4 regions of the Streptomyces sp. B1I3 genome follow, and region 4 is predicted to be linked to each of the others. Evidence: riboswitches for the same ligand, from Rfam matches in the RefSeq annotation. Region 4 holds a riboswitch; each other region holds the start of a gene.

Region 1 (4,893 bases), 5.7 Mb from region 4:
AGGACACTGGTGAAACAGGCCGTCGGCAACCGCTGAGGACCGCTTCCCACGGATCTTCGCCGGACCCCGCGCCCCTTGGACGCCACACCGCTCCCGCGCTTTGCCTCGCAGGCAAGAAATTTGCCTCAGAGGAAAGGTGCTGGCCCAATGGAGGCATGAATCCTGCTGACACAGGAGTGGCCGACGAACTGCCCGGCATCGCGCCACGCCTGCGCGACCTGCGCCGCAACCGGGGTCTCACCCTGGAGGGCGCCGCCCGGCGTGCCGGGCTCTCCCCGGCCCACCTCTCCCGCCTGGAGACCGGCAACCGGCAGCCTTCGCTGCCCATGCTGCTCGGCCTCGCCAGAATCTACGGTACGACGGTCTCCGAGCTCCTCGGCGAGATGCCGCCCGAACGTGACGCGATCGTCCGGGGCGGTCCACTCGGGGGCGCGGGCGCCGAGGCCGACGGCTGGCTGTACCGGCAGGCGGGCGGTTCGGGTCGCGCCATGCAGGCACTGCGGGTCCGCGTCCCGTACGGCGCCCAGGGCGACCTCGTCCGCGTCCACCCGGGCGAGGAGTGGCTGTACGTCCTCGACGGCAGGCTGAGGGTCGTGCTCGGGGAGACCGTGCACGACCTCGACCCCGGCGACAGCGCGCACTTCGACTCGCTCACTCCGCACCGGATCGCCGCGCTCGACCGTGCGGGCGTCCAGTTGCTCTTCGTCCACACGCTGCTGCAGAGCCCCGCCGCGGAGCTGTGCCTGGGCAGCGGAACCCATCGCTTCTGACCCCTGCCGGGCACCGCCCACTCGCTCTCCCGGCCAGGCGGCCGAGAGGAAGGACTGTCATGTCTGATTCAGAGGACTACGACCCGCTCACCCCACGCCGGCCGAAGGGCCAGGACACCCAGGAGCGCAAGATGCCCCGGGGTGTCATCATCCGGCTCTTCGCCTACCTGGTGGCCGGGCACGTCGTCGCGGCCTTCCTCTTCCTGCTGTTCACCGTGGCGGGAAAGGGCTGACGGCGGGCGGGGTCGGACGTGGACGCTACGCGTCCTCGACGAGACGCTCGCGCAGCTTCTCCCGCGTCTCCGGGGAGAGCTTCAGGCCGTCCAGGAGGTAGCGGTCCGTGCTGCCCCAGGTCTCCTCGATGGTGGCGAAGGCGGCGGCGAGGTATTCAGGGCGCGCGCCGAAGAGCGGGTTCAGGAGCTCCATCACCTCGTCCGACATCCCCGCCGACGACGTGTCGCTCCGCCTGATCCTGTAGCGGCGGTGCGCGTCGTTGGACTTGAGGTAGTCGGCCTCGATGGCTTCCTTCTCGACGCCGACGGCCAGCAGCGAGACCGCGATCGAGAGTCCGGCCCGGTCCTTGCCCGCGGCGCAGTGCATGAGCGCCGGGACGCTGTCCTCGGCCAGCGCGTGCAGCACGCGGCTGTGCTCCGCCGTGCGGTCCGTGATGATGGCCCGGTAGGAGGCGATCATCCGTTCCGTCCCCTTGCCGTCGGCGAGGATCGAGCGAAGCTGCTCGATGTTGCCGTCCCTCACCAGGCGCCAGAACTCGGCTCCGTCGGCCGGGTCGGAGAGCGGAATGCTGACATTCCGGATGCCTGGCAGCTCCACGTCATGGCCGTCCAGCTTGTGGTCGGCGGCGTTGCGGAAGTCGAAGACGGTGTGCAGCCCGAGACCGGCGAGGAAGGCGGCGTCCGACTCGGTGGCGTGTGCCAGGTGGCCGCTGCGGTAGAGGCGCCCCTGGCGCACCCTGCGGCCGTCGACGGTCGGGAGCCCTCCCACGTCGCGGAAGTTACGGACACCGGTGAGCTCGATGTCGATGGTCGTCGACGGAACCTCTGGCAGCTGCGTCACAAGGACTCCTGGAGTGTCTGGCGCCGGCGCCGCTCGCCGGCGAAGGGCACGCTCGCGACGATACGACATGGGTGCACCGAGCACTTGTCGTGCCCGCGGCCGACCGGCGTCGTCGCACCCCGGCCTGTCCGGAGTGCGGGTCGAGGTGTCCGTATTGGTGCATTTAGCCGAACATGCCGGTCTTATGGGGGAGATGGGTGGCCACAGGTGAGCGGGATCATATCCGTGACGGTGTGTGGCGGAAGCGCCGATGGGTATTCCCGGCGTCGCGCGGAAAGCCAAGATCCGTAATCCACGCAGTGTGACCGGAATTCGGGACCGGAAATGAAGCGCCCATTCCGGTCCGCGCCCGGTGGCTTGTTCCCCGCGTCCCGACTCGCTTACGGTCACCGTCAATCCGGACGGAACGCCTAATCCTGCCGCCGCCCGGAATCCGCACCCACCCACGTGTGGCAGGAGCGGGGGAACCAGGTAAGCCGCCGACCGGAAGATCCGGACGGCTCGGGGTCAAGTCGCGTCCGCCGCGGCCGGGCATCTCCAGTCCGAACCCGACAGCTCACCTCGCAGGCGCCGGAGAGGAACGCACCATGCCCGCAAAGGGTAAGCACCGCCGTACGAAGACCGGACCGATCTCCCGTGGCGTTCTCGCCGCGGGGACCGGCGGCGCCGTCCTCGCCCTTCCGCTGATCGGCGCCACCGGCGCCCACGCGGCGGAGCAGGCCGCCCCGGCCGCCAAGCCGGCCGCCGCCGCGACGCAGGCCGCACCGGCCGCGTCGGTGGCGAAGAAGCAGAGCGCCCCCACGACCTACTCCGTGGTCTCCGGCGACTACCTGTCGAAGATCGCCGCAGACCAGAAGGTCAAGGGCGGCTGGCAGAAGCTGTACAAGGACAACCGCGAGGTCGTCGGTGACAACCCGAGCCTGATCTTCCCGGGTATGAAGCTGACCCTCGGCGCCAAGGCGTCCGCCCCCGCCACGAAGGCCGCGCCCTCGAAGGCCACCCCCTCGAAGGCCGAGGCCGCCGCCCCGAAGGCCGCCGCCCCCAAGGCCGCAGCTCCGGCCGAGAAGACCACCGAGGTGACCGACACCGCCGCGTCCGCCGGTACGTCCGAGAGCAACAGCTCCGGCTACACCACCCCGGTGGCCGACGCCAACGTCACCACCCAGTACCGCGCCGCCGGTTCCAGCTGGTCCAGCGGCTACCACACCGGCTCCGACTTCCAGGCGGCCTCCGGTACGAGCGTCCGGTCCATCGGCCCGGGCACCGTCGTCTCCGCCGGATGGAGCGGCGCGTACGGCAACGAGATCGTCATCCAGCACAGCGACGGCATGTACTCCCAGTACGCCCACCTGTCCTCGCTCGAGGTCTCGGCCGGCCAGACCGTCACCGGCGGCCAGGAGATCGGCCTGTCCGGCTCCACCGGCAACTCCACTGGCCCGCACCTCCACTTCGAGGTCCGCACCGGCCCGAGCTACGGCTCGGACGTCGACCCGATCGCCTACCTGCGCTCGCACGGCGTCTCCGTCTGACGCAGCCGCGGGACAGGGCGGTCCGGTTCGGCTTCAGCAGAGTGCCCGGGAGAGGGGCGGTGCGCGGCGGTGCACCGCCCCTCTCCTTATTCCGGCTTTACCAAAACCTGACCGGGTGGTTTATCTCACCACCCGTCAACCCCGTATTACGGTCGCGTAGGTCACATTCGAAGGTGCAGGATGTGCCCTTGTGGCAGACGATTCGAGAAACAAACTACGAGGCATCATCGGGTCGTACGCAGCGATTGGTGACAGCTTCACCGAGGGCGTCGGAGACCCCGGCCCCGACGGGAGACTGGTCGGCTGGGCGGACCGGCTCGCGGTCCTCCTCGCGGACCAGCTCCCAATTCCTGATGCAGCGGCCGAGCCGGTGGACGACCCGCACGGGCACTTCCGGTACGCCAATCTCGCCGTACGCGGACGCCTCCTCGACCAGATAGTCGAGGAACAGGTGCCCCGCGCCAAGGAGCTGGCCCCCGACCTGGTCAGCTTCTGCGCGGGTGGCAACGACATCCTCCGGCCGGGCTCCGACCCCGACGACGTGGCCGAACGCTTCGAGCGCGCGGTCGCGGACCTGACGCAGGTGGTCGGCACGGTCATGGTCACCACCGGTTTCGACACACGCGGTATCCCGGTGCTCCGCCACCTGCGCGGCAAGATCGCCACGTACACCGCCCACGTCCGGTCCATCGCCGACCGCTACGACTGCCCGGTCCTCGACCTGTGGTCGCTGCGGTCCGTCCAGGACAGGCGCGCCTGGGACGACGACCGGTTGCACCTCTCGGCCGAGGGGCACACCCGGGTCGCGCTGCGTGCCGCCCAGGTCCTGGGTATCGAAGTGCCGGCCGATCCGGACCAGGTGTGGCCGCCACAGGCGCAGCGCGGGACGTTCGAGGTGCGTCGTGACGACATCCACTGGGCGCGTGAGTACCTCGTCCCGTGGATCGGACGGCGCCTTCGCGGCGAGTCGTCCGGGGACCACGTCGAGGCCAAGCGCCCCGACCTGCTGCCGCTCTGAGTGTCCTGGGCGCTTCGAGCGTTCCGCGCCGGGTGAGGCCTGCCTACGGAGTGATGACGGGGAGGACGTGCCGGGGCGGGACCGGCGGGACGAGCCCGTCCGGAACGGCTGTCCGCGTCGGACCGGCCGGTGTCCGGGACGGACGGACGGGTGCCCGTGACAGCCCGGCCGGTATCCGCTCCAGCACGCCGCCCGCGAAGACGTCGTACAACGGCAGCGTCTCCAGGTGGACATAGCCGATGTGGCAGTCGCACACCTCGAGCGGGCAGCCCCCGCGGGCCGAGGGCGCGACGGTAGCTGCCGTCGTAAAGGTTGCCCAGTTCGGCACGGACGAAGTGGCAGCGGCGCACCGTGCCGTCGCCGTCCACGGAGACGACCGACTCGCCCGTCCGGCAGGGCAGTCCGGCCGATGCGTGCGGAAACCTGCTGTAGGGGAACAGCGGGTCGAGGGCCGTCCAGCGGCCCGCCTCCTCGTCCGTGTAGGTGTGGCCCTCCGCGGCGT
Region 2 (4,893 bases), 4.7 Mb from region 4:
TGTTCGAGGAGCGCGGAGGCCACGCCCCTGCCCTGGTGGGCGTCCTGGACGAGGAAGGCGACCTCGGCCTCGTCGGCGGGGGCGGAGGCGGGTCTGCCCTGGGCGTTGATCCGGTCGTAGCGGACGGTGGCGATGAACTCGCCGCCGATCGTGACGGCCAGGCCGACCCGGTCGACGTAGTCGTGATGGGTGAAGCGGTGCACGTCCTTGGCGGAGAGACGCGGATACGGGGCGAAGAAGCGGTAGTACTTCGACTCGGCGGAGACCTGTTCGTAGAAACTGACCAGCCGCTCGGCATCGTCCGTGGTGATGGGCCTGATGCGTGCCGTGCCACCGTCACGGAGCACCACGTCCGCTTCCCAGTGGTCGGGGTACGCGTGATGCGGACTCTGCTCCGGGATCGGCTCCATGGGCAAAGCCTACGGCTCGGCGCACCGGTCGCGGCGGGTTCATGGCAGGGCCACGCTGAGGGTGCCGGCCGGCGGTGGGCGGGCGGGGCCCGGGACCGGGGACAGCAGTGTGTGCCGCATGAGAGACTGGTCTAGACAACCATTGATACGTGAAGGGCAGAACCATGGCTGAGCGCCGCGTCAACGTCGGATGGGCCGAGGGCCTGCACGCCCGCCCCGCTTCCATCTTCGTCCGTGCCGCCACGGCCTCCGGCGTCCCCGTGACGATCGCCAAGGCCGACGGCAACCCGGTCAACGCCGCTTCCATGCTCGCGGTGCTCGGCCTGGGCGCCCAGGGCGGCGAGGAGATCGTGCTCGCGTCCGAGGCCGACGACGCCGAGGCCGCCCTGGACCGTCTGGCGAAGCTGGTCGCCGAGGGTCTCGAGGAGCTCCCCGAGACCGTCTGATCCGGCTGGTTCCCACCGGAACGCTACAGCGCCAGAGCCGCGGCATCCCTTTCCGGGAGCCGCGGCTTTCCTGTTCCCGAGTTCCCCCGTGCACACGCACCAGAAAGTCCGGGGCGGCCACGGAATAGCGTTTCCGGACAGCCGAAAGAAAGCTCTCCAGGAATTACCTTCTTTGTATACGGCGCCATTGTTAATGGCGGACGCCCGCGATGTTTACGGCATGTTGCGAAGTGCTCACCCGGGATCCGCCCGTCCCGCGACCCGTCCGGCCCGTGCGACGCAGCCGGTGCGCGGCGGTGGCACGCTCGGCGTGCTGGGCCGCGAGCGCCCTGGCCCGTTCCGCATCGCCGCGGGCCACGGCGTCCACGATGGCGCCGTGCTCGGCCCAGGAGTCGGCGGGGCGGACCGGCTGCTCGACCGCGTACATCCAGGCGATCTTGTGCCGGAGCTGGGTGAGGAGCGCGATCAGGGCGGGGCTGCCGGAGGCCTGCGCCAGCGTCTCGTGGAACCATCCGCCCAGTGAGCGCAGGTCCTCTCCCTCGCCCCGCCGTACCCGCTCCTGCCCGAGCCTGACCAGCCCGCGCAGCACCTTGAGGTGCGCCTCGGTACGGCGCTGCGCGGCTCGGGCGGCACCCAGCGGCTCCAGGAGCATCCGGATCTCCAGCAGGTCGGCGGCCTCCTGCTCCGTGGGCTCGGCCACACAGGCCCCCGCATGCCGGCGGGTGACCACGAACCCCTCGGACTCCAGGGTGCGCAGTGCCTCGCGCACCGGGACGCGGGAGACGCCGTAGCGCCGCGCGAGCACCTCTTCGGTCAGGCGGCTGCCGCGCTCGAAGACACCGGAGACGATGTCGTCACGGATTGCCGTGCATACCGAATGCGCGGGAATGTGCATGTCCGAACCTCCGCCTTAATCCCCGCGGAACGCGGCCGATCGACGCCTGTTCTGCGACTCTATTGCAATCCACCGCAATTTCCGACGGCGAGGTGGAATTCATGGATATCTTCTGGCCACGGAAGGCTTCCGCGCGGCTCGGACCGGCACCGCCGCCCGGGCACGCCGAAGGCCCCGGCGGATGCCGGGGCCCGGGCGGAGCGGTGTCGCGCGACACCGGACGGGGTGCCGGAGCCGGACGACCGTCAAGGGTGGTCAGACCGTCAGGGCGTCGAGGCCCTCAGAGCTGGACGCCGTGCGCGCGGAGATAGGCGACGGGGTCCATGTCCGAGCCGTACTCCGGCGTCGTCCGCGCCTCGAAGTGGAGGTGCGGCCCGGTGGAGTTGCCGGTCGAGCCGGAGAGGCCGATCTGCTCGCCCGAGGCGACGCTCTGGCCGACGGCGACGCCGATCGAGGAGAGGTGGCCGTACTGGGTGTACGTGCCGTCCGCCATCCGGAGCACGATGTTGTTGCCGTACGCACCACCCCAGCCCGCCTCGACGACCGTACCGGCGCCGACCGCGACGACGGAGGTGCCGGAAGCGGCGCGGAAGTCCACCCCTGAGTGGGTGCCGGAGGACCAGAGCGCACCACCGGACTGGTAGCCGGTGGTCACGTACGAGCCGGCGACCGGGAGGTGGAAGGCGTTGAGCCTTGCGCGCTCCGCGGCGCGGGCGGCGCGGGCCTTCGCCTCCCGGGCCTCTGCGGCGCGGGCCTCGGCCTTGCGCTTCGCCTCGGCCTTCGCCCTGGCCGCGGCCTCGGCCTTCGCCGTGACGTCGGCCTGGTGCTGCTGGGCCTCGGCCTGTGCGGCGATCTGGGCGGCGAGGGTGGTGTCGATGGCGGCGGCCTGGGTCAGCCCGCTGTTGCTGACGGAGAGGGCTTGGGAGTCCGCGGCGAGGGCCGGGGACGCCGTGGCGCCGATGACGCCGGTGGTGGCCAGGGCCGCGATGCCGACGGCCCGGGCGCCGTGGCGCGAGAGGCGGCTCGGGGCACGGTGCTTCCCGGTGGCTCGGGTGAACGCCATGGAGGGGCTGATCCTTTCCTTCCTTCTCGCCTACCGGGTTAGCTGACGGGTTCGGAGCAGGAAGGTCTCCTACGGACCCCCGCGCCTCTCGCGAGACGCGGACATCCGATTCACCCCAGGGACTGCGTGGGTCCCCGGCTCCCCAGGCTCGCGCCTGACGGGGACTCGGCGATGACTGTCCGGCGCCGCGGACGCGGCTCATGTTCGGCGGACAGCCGAGCCGACGCTAGGGCGGGCCCTTCACGTTCACCAAATGAACGGGGCCATTTGTCACACATCCCACAGGCTATAGACCCCTCTTTGCCCGTAAGTCGGACAAAAGGGAGGGCCCGGCGAGAGGTTGCTCACCGGGCCCTCGTCCTTCCGCCGCAGCGGCTGCCGTGTCAGCCGCTGACGACCGACACCTCACCGATGCCCAGCGCCCTGACGGGCTCCGAGATCTGCGCGGCGTCCCCGACGAGGACGGTGACCAGACGGTCCACCGGGAACGCGTTGACCACCGCGGCGGTCGCCTCGACCGTGCCGGTCTCGGCCAGGCGCGCGTACAGCCGGGCCTGGTAGTCGTCCGGCAGATGCTGCTCCACCTGGTCGGCCAGGGTGCCCGCGACGGAGGCCGCCGTCTCGTACTTCAGCGGGGCGACCCCCACGAGGTTCTGCACCGCGGTCTCGCGCTCGGCGTCGGTGAGCCCCTCGGCCGCCAGGGTCCGCAGGACCGTCCACAGGTCCTCCAGCGCGGGGCCGGTGGACTCCGTGTCCACGGAACCGCTGATGGCGAGCATCGCGGCCCCGGTCGCCCCGGAGGAGGAGCCGGGCGCCGTCGAGCGCAGCACCTGCCCGAAGGCCCGGACCCCGTAGGTGTAGCCCTTCTCCTCGCGCAGCACGCGGTCCAGCCGCGAGGTGAGGGTGCCGCCCAGGCAGTACGTGCCGAGGACCTGGGCCGGCCACACGCTGTCGTGCCGGTCGGCGCCGATCCGGCCGATCAGCAGTTGCGTCTGCACGGCGCCGGGCCGGTCCACGATGACGACGCGGCCGGTGTCGTCCGCCGTGATCGGCGGCACCGGGCGGGCCTGGCCGGCGTTGCCGGACCAGTCGCCGATCGTGTCGGCCAGGAGGGCGTCCAGGTCCACGCCGGTGAGGTCACCGACGACGACGGCCGTCGCCGTGGACGGCCGGACGTGGGCGTCGTAGAAGGCGCGTACGGCGGCGGCGTCGATCCGGCGCACCGTCTCCTCGGTGCCCTGGCGCGGACGCGACATCCGCGCCGTGGCGGGGAAGAGCTCCTTGGAGAGCTGCTTGGCGGCGCGCCGGGCCGGATTGGCCTGCTCGTGCGGGATCTCGTCCAGCCGGTTGCCCACCAGGCGCTCGATCTCGCTCTCGGTGAAGGCCGGTGCGCGCAGCGCTTCGGCGACCAGCCCCAGCGCCTTGGCCAGCCGGGAGACCGGCACCTCCAGAGAGACACGGATGCCGGGGTGGTCGGCGTGCGCGTCGAGTGTGGCGCCGCAGCGCTCCAGCTCGGCGGCGAACTCCTCCGCGGAACGCTTGTCCGTGCCCTCGGACAGGGCTCGCGCCATGATCGTGGCGACGCCGTCCAGGCCCTCGGGCTCGGCGTCCAGCGGCGCGTCCAGGAAGATCTCCACGGCGACGACCTGCTGGCCGGGGCGGTGGCAGCGCAGCACCGTCAGCCCGTTGGGCAGGGCGCCGCGCTCGGGCGCGGGGAAGGCCCAGGGCCTGGCCTCGCCGGCGGTCGGCTGCGGGTGGTACTCCATCGCTACTCCAGTCACGGCGGCGTCGGTCACTTGTCGGCCCCTTCGTGCGCGTCGGCGGCGTCCGTCGAGGCTGCCTCTGCCGTCTCGTCGGCCTCGTCGGCCGGTTCGACCGGCTCATAGACCAGGACCGCCCGGTTGTCGGGCCGCAGGTGGGCCCGGGCGGCGTCCCGGACCTCCTCCGCGCTCACGTCGAGCACGCGCCCCACCGCGGTCAGGGCGAGCTGCGGGTCACCGAACAGAACGGCGTAGCGGCACAGTTCGTCGGCGCGGCCCGCGACCGTCCCGAGCCGGTCGAGCCATTCGCGCTCCAACT
Region 3 (4,893 bases), 2.0 Mb from region 4:
GAGGTCGTCGCCGACGATCTGCACCTTGGAGCCCAGCTTGTCGGTGATGACCTTCCAGCCGGCCCAGTCGTCCTCGTACAGCGGGTCCTCGATGGAGACCAGCGGGTACGCGGAGACGAGCTCCTCGTAGTACTCGGTCATCTCGGCGGCCGAGCGGGACTTGCCCTCGAACTCGTAGACGCCGTCCTTGTAGAACTCGGACGCGGCGACGTCCAGCGCGAGCGCGATGTCGCGGCCGGGGACGTAACCGGCCTCCTTGACGGCCTCGAGGATGAGGTCGAGGGCGGCGCGGTTGGACTCGAGGTTCGGCGCGAAGCCGCCCTCGTCACCGAGACCGGTGGACAGGCCCTTGGTCTTCAGGACCTTCTTCAGCGTGTGGTAGATCTCCGCGCCCCAGCGCAGGGCCTCGGAGAAGGATTCGGCGCCGATCGGCGCGATCATGAACTCCTGGATGTCCACGTTGGAGTCGGCGTGCGAACCGCCGTTCAGGATGTTCATCATCGGGACGGGCAGCAGGTGCGCGTTCGGGCCGCCGAGGTAACGGAACAGCGGGAGGTCCGAGGCCTCGGACGCGGCGTGCGCGACGGCGAGCGAGACGCCGAGGATGGCGTTGGCGCCGAGCGAGCCCTTGTTCTCGGTGGCGTCCAGGTCGAACATCGCCTGGTCGATGAGGCGCTGCTCGGTGGCGTCGTAACCGACGAGCTCCGGGCCGATCTGCTCGATCACGGCGAGGACGGCCTTCTCGACGCCCTTGCCGTGGTAACGGTTGGGGTCGCCGTCGCGAAGCTCGATGGCCTCGAACGCGCCGGTGGAGGCGCCGGACGGAACGGCAGCACGGCCCGTGCTGCCGTCGTCGAGGCCAACCTCGACCTCGACCGTGGGGTTGCCCCGGGAGTCGAGGATTTCCCTGGCTACGACGACGTCGATGGACGGCACGAGGCATCTCCTTCTGGGATATGACACTGGTTGTGCAGGGTCACTGTGGCCTTGCGATACGAGCCTAACCGGCCCGGCCCGCTCCGTCGGCCGACCGCCCGTCCCCTGGGACGAAAAAGGACCCAACAGCCTGCATTCCGGGCAAAGCTCCAGAAATCTACTGGTCAGTAACTACAAAGGTTGAACACTCACCTGCAACTCGGCCTCTCGGCCGACACCCCCTGCGCCCCCTCACGCACCCTCGCGCACACCGCCTCCGTACCCCGTCGGCTGATCCCCTGAGGCTCCGTGAACACACCCCCGGCCCGGCGCACACGGGGGGTGTGGGCGCGCCGGGCCGGGTAGCGTTTCGGGTGCCGCCGGACACCCTTCGTCCTGGGAGGGAGGAAGACCCCGGGACTACTTCAGGTGGAGCTGCTGACCCGGGAAGATCAGGTCGGCGTTCTCGACGATGTCGTCGTTGAGCGTGAACAGCTTGTGCCAGCCGCCCTTGACGTCCTTCGCCTTGGCGATCTTGCTGAGGGTGTCGCCCGCCTTCACCTTGTATTCGCCGTCACCCTTCTTGACCTTGTCGCCGGTCGGGGTGGTGACGGTCTTCTCCGCCTTGGGAGCCGTGCGCGTCTCGCTGCGCGTGGTGGGCTGCTCGGCCTTGCGCTCCGGCGCGGCCTGCGGGGCCGTGTCGCCGTTCTTGGCGGAGCCGGTGTCGACGCCCGGGTCCACACCGTCGTTCGTCAGGCCACCGGCACCGGCGCAGGCCCAGGCACCCGGGCCCTGCAGGGCGAGAAGCTTCTCGGCGGTGGCTATCTGCTGGCCCTTGGTGGCCAGGTCGGCACGGGCGGCGTACTGCGTACCGCCGGCGGCGGCCCAGCTGGACGCCGAGAACTGCAGTCCGCCGTAGTAACCGTTGCCGGTGTTGATGGACCAGTTGCCACCGGACTCGCACTGCGCGACGGCGTCCCACGTGGAGACGGACGCGGCGGAGGCGCCCGTCGCACCCATCAGCGGGACGGCGACGGCGGCACCGGCCACACCGGCCAGGGTGGCGACACGGACGGCCTTGGACGGGCGGCGGTGCTTGCCCTTGCTGGAAAGCAGCATGGTTCTCCTCACCGACGCCTACGAGGTGAGCTGTCGGGTTCGGGCTGTGAGTCGCCCGGTCGCCCGCTGTCGCAGGCGACTTCACCCCTAGCCGGTCCTCGCCGTCTCTCGACGGCCGGGCACGGCACTTACCTGGGTCCCCCGCTCCTGCCTACGGCGCTTTACGCGTCGGTCCCCTTCGTCCGACGGCAGGATTCGGCGTGACGGTCGAAGGTGCCCGCGGTGCGAGCGGTTACGACCGTAAACACAGGCAACCCCGACATTCAAAGATGGACATAACGGCTAATCAGCCCTTACCGCCCTGGGGAGGTCGGCCGTTTCCGCAGGTCGGAGCGGATGCGGGCGGACCGGACGGGCGCAGCCCGCCAGTTGAAGCAAAGAGACCCATGTCTCACTTACGCATAAGTGGACATAGGCCTCTGAACTACCCTCGCTTTCGGGGTGTTTTCACACTTTTGATCAGCTGCCGGCAGGCGCTTCCACGCCGGTCTCCGCACCGGTCTCCGCACCGTTCTCCGCGCCCGTCGAGGCGGAGGCCGCCCCTCCCTGGAGACCCAGGTCGAGGCTCTGGCCCGGAAGGATCAGGTCGGGGTCGGAGCCCAGCTCGGTCTTGTTGGCCTCGTAGAGCGCGGGCCAGCCGCCGGGCAGCTCCTGGGTGTCGGCGATCGCCCACAGGTTGTCGCCCTCGCGGACGGTGTACGTGCCGTCCGTGCCCGCCTCCGCGCCCTTGCGCGCCTCGGCGCCACCGCGCGAGGCGTGCCGGCCGGACTCGCGGGCGCTCTCCGCGTCCGCCTCCGCACTCGCCTCGGGGGCCGGGATGCCGCGGTGCTTGCCACCCGTCGCGTCCTCGCCCCGCGCCGCTCCGGAGGCCTCGGGCGAGGGGGTGGTGGAGGGTGACGAGGACTCCGGAGTGCCGGTTCCGGTGGGTGTGCCGGCGTCGGCGGCCTTGTCGCCCTTCCCGCCCTTGTCACTCGTGCCGCTCTTACCGCCCGCGGCGGCGCCGTCCTTCGCGTCCGCCTCGTCCGCCCCGGCCGACGCTTCGGGCGAGGACGTGTCCGAGGGGCTCGCAGAGTCCGACGGCTCGGCGCTCGGGTCGCCGCCCGGGTCGACGCCCGGCAGCGAATCGTCCATCGCCAGGCCGGAGATCACCGCACAGCTGGCCCAGGCCTGCGGCCCCTTGGCGTCCAGGACCTTCTCGGCGACCGCGATCTGCTGCGAGCGGCTGGCGAGGTCGGCCCGCGCGGCGTACGCCGAACCGCCGTAGGCCGACCAGGTGTCCTGCGAGAACTGCAGGCCGCCGTAGTAGCCGTTGCCGAGGTCGGCGCTCCACATGCCACCGCTCTCGCACTCGGCGACCCGGTCCCAGGTCGACGCCTCGGCGGCGTTCGCGCCGGCCGCGCCGAGCAGCGGGATGGCGATGGCCGATCCCGTCACGCCTGCGGCGACGACGATGGCGGGTGCCTGACGAGGGCGACGGTGTCTGCCGTTCGCGGAGCCCATGGGATTGCCTTCCGTGTGACTGACATGTGACGGGTGAGTCGAACGGTGAACCTAGCCGCACTCGAACGTGTGTCACAAGTCGATGCAGCGGAGATCACGTGAAGGTCACGGAGTTGACGGCGTGTCACTTGCGGCGCCCCTTTGTCCGGGATCGAACTCAACGGGGAGAGTGCGCAGTCCCCGCATGATGAGCCCGCCACGCCACCTCACCTCGTCGGCTTCCGCAGCCAGTCGCAGGTCAGGAAGGCGCCTCAGCAGCGTGGCCAGCGCCGTCCGTCCCTCCAGACGGGCCAGCGGCGCCCCCAGGCAGTAGTGGATGCCGTGGCCGTATCCGAGGTGCTGATTGTCACTCCGTGCGAGGTCCAGGGTGTCCGCATCCTGGAAACGCTCCGGGTCCCGGTCCGCGGCGGCCAGCACCACGAGGACAGGGTCCCCCACCGCGATGTCCTGGCCTCCCAGCGTCACGGGCTCGGTGGCATAGCGCCAGGTGGCGAGCTCCACCGGACCGTCGTATCGCAGCAGTTCCTCGATGCCCGTGGCCAGCAGGCCGTCCTCCCCCTCGGCGAGCGAGCGCTGCAACCGTCCGCGCTGTTCCGGGTTGCGCAGCAGGGCGTACGTGCCGTTCCCGATCAGGTTGACGGTCGTCTCGAAACCGGCGAAGAGAAGGATGAAGGCCATGGCCGCGGCCTCGTTCTCGGTGAGGTGCTCACCGTGGTCGCTCGCCCGGATCAGCCCCGAGATCAGGTCGTCGCCGGGATTCTCCCTTTTACGGTGGATGAGTTCGGCGAGGTACCCGCGCATCTTCTTGACCGACCTGGCCACCCCGCCGCGTGGGCCGCCGCCGTGGCGGATCATCATGCCCGCCCAGTCCCGGAAGTCGTCCTGGTCCTCCGGGGGGACTCCCAGCAGGTCGCAGATCGCGTAGATGGGGAGCGGGAAGGCGAAGTCGTGGATGAGGTCCGCCTTGCCCTCCTCGATGAAGGAGTCGATGAGCCTGTCCGTCAGCTCCTGCACGCGGGGCGCGAACTCGGCGACCCGGCGCGGCGTGAACGCCTTGGAGACGAGCCGGCGCAGCCGCGTGTGGTCCGGCGGGTCGATGTTGAGCAGATGTGTCATCAGCTCCGCCTTGCGCTCCCCCGGGATGCCCGTCTTCCCCTTGGCCTGCGCCGACCCGGCGTGGTGTGCCGGGTTCTTGGAGAGCCGGGCGTCGGCGAGGGCCTGCTTGGCGTCCGCGTACCGGGTGACCAGCCAGGCCTCGACCCCGCTGGGCAGGGTGGTGCGGTGCACGGGGCTGTGCTCGCGGAGCCAGGCGTAGGCGGGGTACGGGTCGGTCGCGAACTCCCAGGTGAAGAGTTCGGG
Region 4 (4,893 bases):
CCGGTCTCCTCCCACCGTGCGAGAAGCCCCTTCCTGCAGGTCGCCCGGTGTGAAAGGGGCCAGTGTGGCGCCCGTATCCGGCTCGCGGGGCGGAGTTCACCGGATTGGGCGACAGATATATGCATATCTTGGTGGATCGCCGTTACAGGCGACGGCATCGATGGCACTCTGGCGCGAAGCGCAATCCAGGCCGATCGTGCGTCGGTCCGGGCGGAAAGGGACGGCCTCGCCATGGCAGACCAGCAGGAAGCTACCGTCACTCTGCCGAGCGATCCGGTGTCGGTCTCCGCGGCCCGGAGATACGTGGCCCGCGTCCTCACCGAATGGGGCCTGCCGGACGACACCGAGATCGCCGACGCCATCCGGCTGGTCGTCTCCGAACTGGCCACCAACGCCGTCCAGCACACGTTCGGACAGTCACCCACCTTCACGGTGGACCTCCGTCTCGACCGGGACGTCGAGCTCTACCTGGGAGTCACGGACAGCCACCCCCGCTGGCCCCGGCGACTGCCCGCCGCGGTCCAGCAGGACAACGGCCGCGGCATGGTGATCATCCGCTGCCTGGCCAAGGAGTGCGGCGGCCGGATCGGCGTCAGCCCCACCCAGGACGGGGGCAAGACCGTGTCGGTCACGCTGCCCTGGGCCGTGCCCGCGCAGCCCTGACGTCACCCGGCGAGACACGGCCGTACACACCGGGCCGGCCGGGTCTCACTGCGCGGCGGCCCGGCCGAAGCCGCTGCGCAGCAGGGCCCGCAGCGTGGCCGCCGCGGCGGTGTTGCGATCTCCCCGGTGGGCGACGGAGATCGTCCTCCGGAACTCCGGGGGCTCCAGTCGCCGTACCGCGACCGGCGCCGGGGACATCGCCGCGACCATCTCCGGCACCACCGCCACGCCGAGACCCGCGCTGACCAGCGCGCACACCAGTGCGTAACCGGGGGACTCGCACACCACGGCCGGGGCGGCCCCCGCCTCGGCAAGCGCCCGCTCCACCCCGCGCCGCGGAGGATGGAGGGGCGCGCTGCTGATCAGGGGGCGGCCCGCGAGTTCGGACACGGGCAGCGGCCCGCTGCCCTCGGACAGCATCTGGCCTGCTGCCGTGATGAGCACGAGTTCCTCCACGAGGAGCGGCTCGACGGACACCCCGGCGGGCAGCGGATCGGCGACCGCGGGTTCGTACGCGTGCGTCAGCGCCAGATCGACATCGCCCGCCGCCACGGCTGCGACCCCACCGGGTGGCTCGTAGTCCGTGACGGTCAGCTCCACGTCCGGGTGGGCGCGGCGGAAGGCACTGAGCACCGGCGGCAGCAGGTGGATCCCGGCCGTGGTGAAGGTGCCGACCCGCAGCCGCCCTCCCGACAGGCCCGCCAGCCGGGACAGCTCGCGCCGTGCCTGGTCCATCTCGTCCAGGACCCGTCGGGCCCGCCCGGCCAGCAGCTCACCGGCGGCCGTCAGACGCGCCCCGCGATGGTGGCGCACCAGCAGCGCGGCGCCGGCCTCCCGCTCCAGTTTCGCCAGCTGCTGGGAGAGCGCGGGAGCGGTGTAGCCCAGCCGCCCGGCCGCCCGTGTGATCGAGCCCGCTTCGGCCACCGCCACCAGCGCCGCCAGCCGCGTCGGATCGAACATTAAGCGTTCCTTTTGGCAGACCCAGAAGATTGCAAGTACACGCTAAAGGGGTGCCCGGGTCAGGGTGTACCCATGGACGCACAACTGCTCGCTTTCGTGGCGGTGGCCGCGGGAATGGTCGCACTGCCCGGCGCCGACTTCACCGTGGTCGTTCGCAACGCGCTGGCGTCACGGCGCTCCGGGGTGGCCGCCGCGGCAGGAGTCGCGGGAGGACTCCTGGTGCACACCGCGCTCGCCGTGGCGGGACTCGCCGCCGTGCTCGTGACGATGCCCGCCCTCTTCCGCACGGTCCAGCTGCTGGGCGGCGCCTACGTGCTCTACCTGGGACTCACCGCCCTCCACGCGGTACGACGGCGGGGCGCCGCCGGGACCACGGGCCACGAGGACACCGGAGCCGGTGCGCCCACCGGGGTGGCAAGGCCGCTCCGCCAGGGCTTCCTGACCAACGTCCTGAACCCCAAGGCGCCCGTGCTCTTCCTCAGCCTGCTGCCCCAGTTCGTCCCCGACGGGCAGCCGCCCCTGCCCAGAACCCTGCTGCTCGCCGCCGTGGTCGTGCTGCTGGCGCTCGTCTGGTTCCCGGCCGTGGCCCTGCTGGTGGACCGCCTCGGCCGGTGGCTGCGCCGGCCGCGTACCGCCCGTGCGATCGAGGGCGGCAGTGGTGCGGCGCTCACCGCGCTGGGACTCGCACTGGTCACCGCGCCCCTGCTGCACTGACTCGGGCGCGGTGCGGTCCGGTGCGGCCGGGCGGCCCGTAGACGTCGGCGCGCGTCAGCGGCCGTACCGCCGGCGTGCCTCGGCGGACCCTCCCACGGGCGCGCGTCAGCGGACCCTCCCGTACCAGACGGTGTTCGACCAGATCTTCTCCAGCCTGACCACGGCCCCGGTCTTCGGCGAGTGCCAGATCTTGCCTCCGCCGGCGTAGATGCCGACGTGGTAGACGCTGCGCCCGGAATGGAAGAAGACCAGGTCGCCACGTTGCCGCTTCGACCTGGAGACATGGCGTGTGGAGTTGTACTGCTGCTGCGCCGTACGGGGGAGTTTCTTCCCCACCTTGCGGAAGGAGTAGAGCGTGAGGCCCGAGCAGTCGAACCGGTGGGGCCCTGCGGCGCCCCACCGGTAGGGCGCGCCCTTCTTCGACGCGGCGATCCTCAGCGCCTTCGTCGAGTTGGTCGCGGCCTCGGCATCGTCGACGATGCCGGGCGCCAGCATGGTGGTGCCGACGGCGAGCGTGAGAACCGAGGCCGTACCGACCCGGGCGAACAGAGACGGGACATGAACCTGCGCAGTCATGCGCAACCCTTCGTCAGCCGCCTGTGAAGGATGACCTGTCGGGTTCGGGCTGGCGAAGTTGCCCGGCCGCACATGGCGGCTTCACCCCGAGAGCCGTCCGGAACGGATGTCCGGGCGGCCCGTTGTGCTCGGGTCCTCCACTCCTGCCGATCCACTTCTGTCGACCAGGCATCCGGACGGCGGCAGGACTCGGCGTCCGCCCGGACCGCCCCGCCGCGGTGGCGGGGGCTTGTCGTCCCACGGATCTTTACTCACCCGGTGCCGGATTTCCGAGCTGAAAGGGCGTTATGTGAGAGTCGTCACGACTGAACTGTTCGGGTGGACGGGCCGATGACCGAGCCCCGGCACCGTTGCCGGACCAGCCGCGTACCAGCAGCGGAACGGCTTGTTCCGCTTGGTGTCCGCGCGCGTTGCGCAAGTTGAACTGTCCCTCGTGAGGGGGTTCGTCTGAGCCGAACGAGGGAGAAAGATTGCTCGCCTCGCCGGGCGTGTCGGGGCAATGGGGCCGAAAGGGCTAAAGAGCCCGGCAGTCGGGGGAGGGGGCGCTCAACTCGTGGCAGCCGGAGGCATGGTGACCCGCCCGGCGCGCCGCTCTCCGTCCAGCAGGCGCAGCGCGCGGGCCAGTGTCTCCGCGTGGATCTGCGTCTCGCCCCGCTCATGCATCAGAGCCAGCGCGTCGCGCAGGGCGACGGCCCCGGAGGCCAGCGCCTGTGCCGCCCGGAGCGCACTGTACGTATCGCTGCCGCGGGCCGGATTGATCCGGCCGATCTGGTCGAGTGCTTCGAGGTAACGGTCGATGAATTCGCCCTCGGCGCGGGTCAGTGCGGGAAGTGGCGGGAACTGAGGGGTGAGCATCGCGGGTCACCTCGTGGGGTGCGGCGGCTGGGACGGACGGCGGTTCTCCATGACGTGGTCCACCAGGCCGAACGCCCTGGTGGCCGGGGCGTCGAGGATGGTGTCACGCTCGATGGCGGCACTGACTGTCCCGCGCGGAACGTCCCGTGCGACGGGTCGGCATCACGGTGAGCATCTCGCGCCCACGCACCAACTCGCGCGCCTCGATCCCGAGGCCGGAGGGCTGTCCCTGCACCGGCTCGTCAGAGCGGGTCACTGCATGACTACCCGGGCGCCGGGCAGGGCATGTCGACGTCCGGGTGTGCCGGGCGCCGGCACCCGACTGTCCGAGGCGGAAGGAGGCCGCGGCCGATCGAGCAGCTGATCCGTTCCGTGTCCTCGATCGACCCCGTGCCCTCCGATCCTGGCGAACGCCGCCGCTTCGGGACCGCCGCGGAGCGCCCGCGAGCGCGGTCGCCGTGGCCCGGCCGTGCTCGCGGTGCTCCGCGGCGCGGCCACGGACCGGAACAAGCTCGCGTCCCGTCAGCGGTACGGGCACCAGGAGGCCGTGTACGGCGCGGTGGGCCGCCGGGTGCCCTGACCGGCGTACGCACCGCCGCCGTATACGACGCCGTCCTCGGGTCGAGGTGCGGGCCGCCTCCGCGCCGGCTCGCCTCGCGGGTGAGGGCCCGGACCTCATCCGATGACCGGTCGGGCGGAGCACCGGCGACGGCGCGGACACGCGTGCGGGCCGGACAGGCCCGTGGCCGCCCACCGGCCGGCCGGGTGTCACGGACGACGGCGTCGGCGCCGTGCGTCGCCGTCCGGACCGTGACCGCGCGGACCCGGCTCCGGGGTGCGGAAGGCGTTGTGCGGCGGACCGGGCCCCAGGCCCACCGGAGAGCGGCCTGCGCGGTCCGAAGTCCATGGAAGAGCAAAAGATCAGTTAACGCGCCGGAAAAACTTGCGCCCTAACGTGCAATACCTGGCCGCGGAATCCCCTTCATCGTTCAACAGAGTGTTGAAAGGCGGATAGGGTCCCGCTGCGCCCGGGGCCGGTACCGGGCGGAAGACGAAGAGGTGGAAGCGTGCAACTGACTCCGCACGAACAGGAACGCCTGCTCATCCACGTGGCGGCCGACGTCG

What was found. Region 4 has a riboswitch for cyclic di-AMP ahead of QFZ58_RS31235 (C40 family peptidase). Riboswitches for the same ligand answer to the same signal wherever they lie in the genome.
Region 1: another riboswitch for cyclic di-AMP. It lies ahead of QFZ58_RS05730 (LysM peptidoglycan-binding domain-containing M23 family metallopeptidase); the one in region 4 lies ahead of QFZ58_RS31235 (C40 family peptidase).
Region 2: another riboswitch for cyclic di-AMP. It lies ahead of QFZ58_RS09785 (M23 family metallopeptidase); the one in region 4 lies ahead of QFZ58_RS31235 (C40 family peptidase).
Region 3: another riboswitch for cyclic di-AMP. It lies ahead of QFZ58_RS22295 (transglycosylase family protein); the one in region 4 lies ahead of QFZ58_RS31235 (C40 family peptidase).

What each region holds. Positions count from the first base shown of each region.
Region 1 is NZ_JAUSYD010000001.1:1,201,772-1,206,664, reverse strand. It holds gene QFZ58_RS05750 (aspartate aminotransferase family protein) at 1-36, shown strand, start outside; gene QFZ58_RS05745 (helix-turn-helix domain-containing protein) at 156-770, shown strand; gene QFZ58_RS05740 (DUF6126 family protein) at 830-1,003, shown strand; gene QFZ58_RS05735 (tyrosine-protein phosphatase) at 1,029-1,844, opposite strand; cyclic di-AMP (ydaO/yuaA leader) riboswitch at 2,275-2,427, shown strand; gene QFZ58_RS05730 (LysM peptidoglycan-binding domain-containing M23 family metallopeptidase) at 2,432-3,373, shown strand; gene QFZ58_RS05725 (SGNH/GDSL hydrolase family protein) at 3,564-4,391, shown strand; partial or broken gene QFZ58_RS05720 (STM4011 family radical SAM protein) at 4,435-4,893, opposite strand, start outside.
Region 2 is NZ_JAUSYD010000001.1:2,146,907-2,151,799, forward strand. It holds gene QFZ58_RS09770 (bifunctional GNAT family N-acetyltransferase/acetate--CoA ligase family protein) at 1-410, opposite strand, end outside; gene QFZ58_RS09775 (HPr family phosphocarrier protein) at 575-856, shown strand; gene QFZ58_RS09780 (GntR family transcriptional regulator) at 1,047-1,751, opposite strand; gene QFZ58_RS09785 (M23 family metallopeptidase) at 2,032-2,814, opposite strand; cyclic di-AMP (ydaO/yuaA leader) riboswitch at 2,828-2,995, opposite strand; gene QFZ58_RS09790 (pitrilysin family protein) at 3,198-4,580, opposite strand; gene QFZ58_RS09795 (pitrilysin family protein) at 4,607-4,893, opposite strand, start outside.
Region 3 is NZ_JAUSYD010000001.1:4,849,478-4,854,370, reverse strand. It holds gene eno (phosphopyruvate hydratase) at 1-936, opposite strand, end outside; gene QFZ58_RS22295 (transglycosylase family protein) at 1,336-2,034, opposite strand; cyclic di-AMP (ydaO/yuaA leader) riboswitch at 2,035-2,203, opposite strand; gene QFZ58_RS22290 (transglycosylase family protein) at 2,494-3,534, opposite strand; gene QFZ58_RS22285 (cytochrome P450) at 3,640-4,893, opposite strand, start outside.
Region 4 is NZ_JAUSYD010000001.1:6,859,408-6,864,300, forward strand. It holds gene QFZ58_RS31220 (ATP-binding protein) at 232-663, shown strand; gene QFZ58_RS31225 (LysR family transcriptional regulator) at 709-1,623, opposite strand; gene QFZ58_RS31230 (LysE family translocator) at 1,696-2,337, shown strand; gene QFZ58_RS31235 (C40 family peptidase) at 2,443-2,913, opposite strand; cyclic di-AMP (ydaO/yuaA leader) riboswitch at 2,917-3,094, opposite strand; gene QFZ58_RS31240 (hypothetical protein) at 3,460-3,768, opposite strand; partial or broken gene QFZ58_RS31245 (ATP-dependent Clp protease proteolytic subunit) at 3,775-4,080, opposite strand; gene QFZ58_RS31250 (urease subunit gamma) at 4,836-4,893, shown strand, end outside.